2 regions of the Shewanella sp. 38A_GOM-205m genome follow, and region 2 is predicted to be linked to the other one. Evidence: predicted binding sites of a transcription regulator. Region 2 holds the regulator's gene; the other holds the start of a gene.
What was found. Region 2 encodes sigma-54, which starts transcription at its own class of promoters, with help from an activator protein. Its sites were predicted from a motif close to GTTGGCACGNNNNTNGNNT; they were not measured.
Positions count from the first base shown of each region.

Region 1: a site for sigma-54 is predicted at 936-954, ahead of flgB (flagellar basal body rod protein FlgB). Genes of this name have one in related genera too.

Region 1 covers NZ_JADP01000001.1:244,926-247,132, reverse strand. Annotated here, with positions in the region: gene flgD (flagellar hook assembly protein FlgD) at 1-69, opposite strand, end outside; gene flgC (flagellar basal body rod protein FlgC) at 85-501, opposite strand; gene flgB (flagellar basal body rod protein FlgB) at 504-902, opposite strand; gene N512_RS0101090 (CheR family methyltransferase) at 1,078-1,911, opposite strand; gene N512_RS0101085 (chemotaxis protein CheV) at 2,056-2,207, opposite strand, start outside.
Region 2 covers NZ_JADP01000003.1:248,758-250,964, reverse strand. Annotated here, with positions in the region: gene hpf (ribosome hibernation promoting factor) at 1-40, opposite strand, end outside; gene N512_RS0104250 (RNA polymerase factor sigma-54) at 72-1,535, opposite strand; gene lptB (LPS export ABC transporter ATP-binding protein) at 1,631-2,207, opposite strand, start outside.

The DNA of each region.
Region 1 (2,207 bases), on a different contig from region 2:
CTTCTTGGTCTCCGAATCCCCTTTGACACTTATGCTGTCGAGGAAGGGGTTAACTGAACTTACACTCATGGGCTATGTCTCCCTTTATTTGCCCATTCTCAGGGTCTGCTGCAGCATGGACTTGGCTGCATCGGCCACCTGGACGTTCATCTGATAGGAGCGGGAGGCGGAAATCATATCGGCCATCTCTTCCACTACATTGACATTGGGTTTGTAGATAAAACCATCGGCATCGGCCATGGGATGATCCGGCGAATACTCTTTCAACAAGGGTTTATCGCTTTCCACTATGCCCTTAACCTTTACCGCAGCGCCTTGTTGCTGTTGACCATTGGCCTTGGCCAGCTCGGCCTCAAAAATGGGATGCCGCGCCTTGTAGGTCTTATCGATACTGGAAGAGACGGAATCTGCGTTGGCTATGTTACTGGCGGTAGTATTCAAGCGCACAGACTGCGCCGACATTCCCGACCCCGCAACATTGAAGATATTGTACAAGCTCATGATTAATCTCCTTTCAATGCCTTTTTCATCCCGGCGAACTTACCGTCGAGGAACCCAAGCGACATCTGATATTCAAGCGCATTTTGCATAAAGGCCTGCTGCTCTTTTTGCATATCGACAGTATTGCCGTCACCCGTGTCCGGCTGATCCGGTACCCGATACTGCACATGCTGGGCTGTCAGCGCCTTGAGGTCGAAATGCTTTTCAGAAGTTGCCGCCATGCTCATCCCCTGTTGCCGCCCTTTTGCCGCCTGCAACGCCGAGGAAAAATCAACATCCCGAGCCTTATAATGTGGGGTATCGGCATTGGCTATATTGCTGGCAAGCACTTCGGCACGCTGGGCGCGAATGCCCAGAGTGTATTGATGTATGCCAAGGGCCTTATCGAAACTGATCGCCATAAAACCGCCTCCTCCAATGACTCGACAAAAACAAAGCAAGCTTTGTGCCAGATGTAGAGTGGAGGATAACAGATAAGGCAATGATGGCCGTTAGGGTGAAAGGTAAAACAGAAAAGGCCCGTCCAAGTTGACGAGCCTTTCAAACTATTTAATTAAAAATCAAATAATTAGGTGGTTAATTTTTCTTTTGATAATAGATGCCTGGGTTACAGCGCACCATGTCAAATTCATCGGTCAACCCGGCAATCGATTCACTGGCGCCCAAAAACAGTATCCCCTTGGGATTAAGGGCGGCAGCAAATTGCCGCAGTATTTTTGCCTTTGCCTCCGGCGCAAAATAGATAAGCACGTTGCGGCAAAAGATAATGTCAAACTTGCCGAGTAAGGTGTAGCTTTCAAGCAGGTTGTGGGCCCGAAAACTCACCAAACGGCGCACATTCTCTTTAACCCGCATATTGCCGTTGGGCAGGGCTTCAAAAAACTGACGCTTGCGCTCTTCAGACAGGCCGCGGGCCAACGCCAGCTTATCGTATTCGGCGTTTTTACAACGCTCCAGCATGGACGGCGACAAATCTGTGGCCTGAATCATGGCGCCGCCCGGCAAAGCACCCGGCTTACGCTGCTGATATTCAAGCACTGTCATCGCCAGTGAATAGGGTTCCTGGCCGGATGAACAGGCTGCCGACCAAATCTTCAACGGTCGCCCCAGCTTGGCATAACCGGGCAACAATGTATTGCCGAGCAGGTCAAAAGGATACTTGTCCCGAAACCAGAGGGTTTCGTTGGTGGTCATGGCATCGACGACTTCAGCGCGTAACTGACGCTCGGTGGGCCGCATCGACTGCTTAACTACGTCCGACAGGGATGGCAAGCCATATTTCCCCATCAAAGGCGCCAAACGGCTGCGAACCAAATACTGTTTGTTCTCACCCAATACAATGCCACTGTGCTGTTCAAGAAACAGCCTGAATTGATTGTACTCAGTTTCTGCGAGAGATTTATCTGGCACCTTAGTGTCCTAACTATCCGTGAAAACGTCGCTGCAACTCAATGCAGCGCCATTTAAAAACTGGGTCAGCGTTATACCCCAGCCCCATTTGCAACACAAGACATCAAACTCACTATAGTCATAAAAATCCACAGCAGACAGCGACTATAAACTCAGATGCTTGTTAACTGCCGATGCCAATTCATCGGGGTTGAACTTGGCAATAAAATCGTTGGCGCCCACTTTTTGCACCATGGCCTGGTTGAACACCCCACTCAACGAGGTATGCAACACCACCTTGATATGTTTCAGCTTGG
Region 2 (2,207 bases):
CGGTGATCTCGATATGATGTCCTGTCAGGTTGATTTGCATAGAAAGATTCCTCCAATTTCCAACTGTGGATTTATAAACTCTTACGCTGGTTCGACGGTGGTATCATCATAGCCTCGCGATACTTGGCTATGGTGCGTCTTGCAACGTTGATTCCCTGTTCTGCCAGAAGTTGCGCCATCTTGCTGTCGCTCAAAGGCTTCTTCTGGTTTTCCGCTGCCACGAGCTTCTTGATAAAAGCCCTGATCGCCGTGGAAGAGCATTCTCCGCCATCTTCGGTGCCGACATGGCTGGAGAAGAAGTACTTCAATTCAAATATTCCCCTGGGGGTATGCATATACTTTTGCGTGGTGACCCTGGAGATGGTCGATTCATGCATCTCGACCGCCTCGGCAATATCGTTGAGTACCATGGGTTTCATGGCCTCTTCACCATATTCAAAAAATCCCTGCTGGAGCTGCACTATACAGTTGGCCACCTTGAGCAGGGTTTCGTTGCGGCTCTCCAGGCTCTTGATAAACCATTTGGCTTCCTGAAGATGACCACGAATAAACTGGCTGTCTGATTGACTGCGGGCGCTACGAGCCATGGCAGCATACTGCTGATTGATCCCGAGTTTGGGCATACAGTCCGGGTTGAGTTCTACTACCCAGCGGCCGTTTTTCTTCCAGACGCTGACATCAGGGATCACATATTCCTCGTCCATCGGCTGCACCAGCAAGCCGGGGCGGGGATTGAGACTCTGGATAAGGTTGATGGCTTCACGCAGCTGATCTTCCTTGAGCTTGGTCTTGCGCATCAGGGTGCGGAAGTCGCGGGCGGCAATGAGATCCAGATGTTCGTCAATCAACAAGCGGGCGTCGGCCAGATGCGGGGTGTCGGCGTTGAACTGTTGCAACTGGATCAGCAGGCATTCGCGCAGATCTCTGGAGGCGATGCCGACAGGATCGAAGTGCTGGATCCGCTTGAGTACTGCCTCGACTTCATCGAGCTCAATCTCAGGGTTGCCCATGGCTTCGAGGATCTCCTCTGTGCTCTGGGTCAGATAACCCTGCTCGTCGATGGCATCAATAATGGCGGTGGCAATGGCGTCGTCGGTATCGGAAAACGGGGTCAGGTTCTTCTGCCATTCCAGATGTTCATAGAGCCCTTCGCTGGTTTCCCCCTGGAAGGGCATATCATCTTCACGGCCCATGGCCGGCCCGGAGGCACTGGCGGCGGTAAAGACTTCGTCCCAGGTGGTATCCATAGGTAATTCATCCGGCATAGACTCATTGTTCAATGCCTCTGAGGTTTCTACCGTGGAACCATCTTCCTGCTTGGCGCTCAACTCGCCGGCGTCGTTTTCCTTGTGGTTGTCGTCGATAGCGTCATCCTGGTTGTCCTCGGCCATTTCCAACAGAGGGTTGGCTTCCAAGGCTTCCTGGATTTCCTGCTGCAGCTCAAGGGACGACAGTTGCAGCAGGCGAATAGCCTGTTGCAACTGAGGTGTCATGGTCAACTGTTGACCCAGTTTGAGCTGGAGTGACGCTTTCATTATACCGCTAATCCCTACTCGTTATTTTTCAAGGAAAAAATTCAATAATAACAAACTATAATACCCGGAATTGCCACCGGATGACATGATCCTAACTATAGCCTGAATTGTTCGCCTAAGTACACAGCGCGCACTTGCTGGTTGTCCAAGATTTCAGCGGGTGTGCCCTCGGCGATCAACTGCCCATGGCTGACTATGTAGGCTCGCTCACAAACGTCGAGTGTTTCGCGAACATTGTGGTCTGTGATCAGCACCCCCAAACCGCGGGATTTAAGCTGTTCGATGATTTTCTTGATATCGATAACTGAGATGGGATCCACACCGGCGAACGGCTCATCCAGCAGAATGAACTGTGGATTGGCGGCCAATGCCCGGGCGATTTCCACTCGGCGGCGTTCTCCGCCGGAGAGGGACATCCCCAGGCTGTCACGTATGTGGGTAATATGGAATTCTTCCAGCAACTGTTCGAGTTGTTCCTCGCGCTCGTCGCTGTTGAGTTCTTTGCGGGTTTGCAGCACGGCCATGATGTTGTCATGCACCGACAGCTTGCGGAAAATACTGGCTTCCTGTGGCAGGTAGCCTATGCCTTTACGGGCACGCAGGTGCATGGGATCCAAGGTCAGCTCGTCGTCGTCAATGAAGATACGGCCCTTGTCACTCTGTACCAACCCA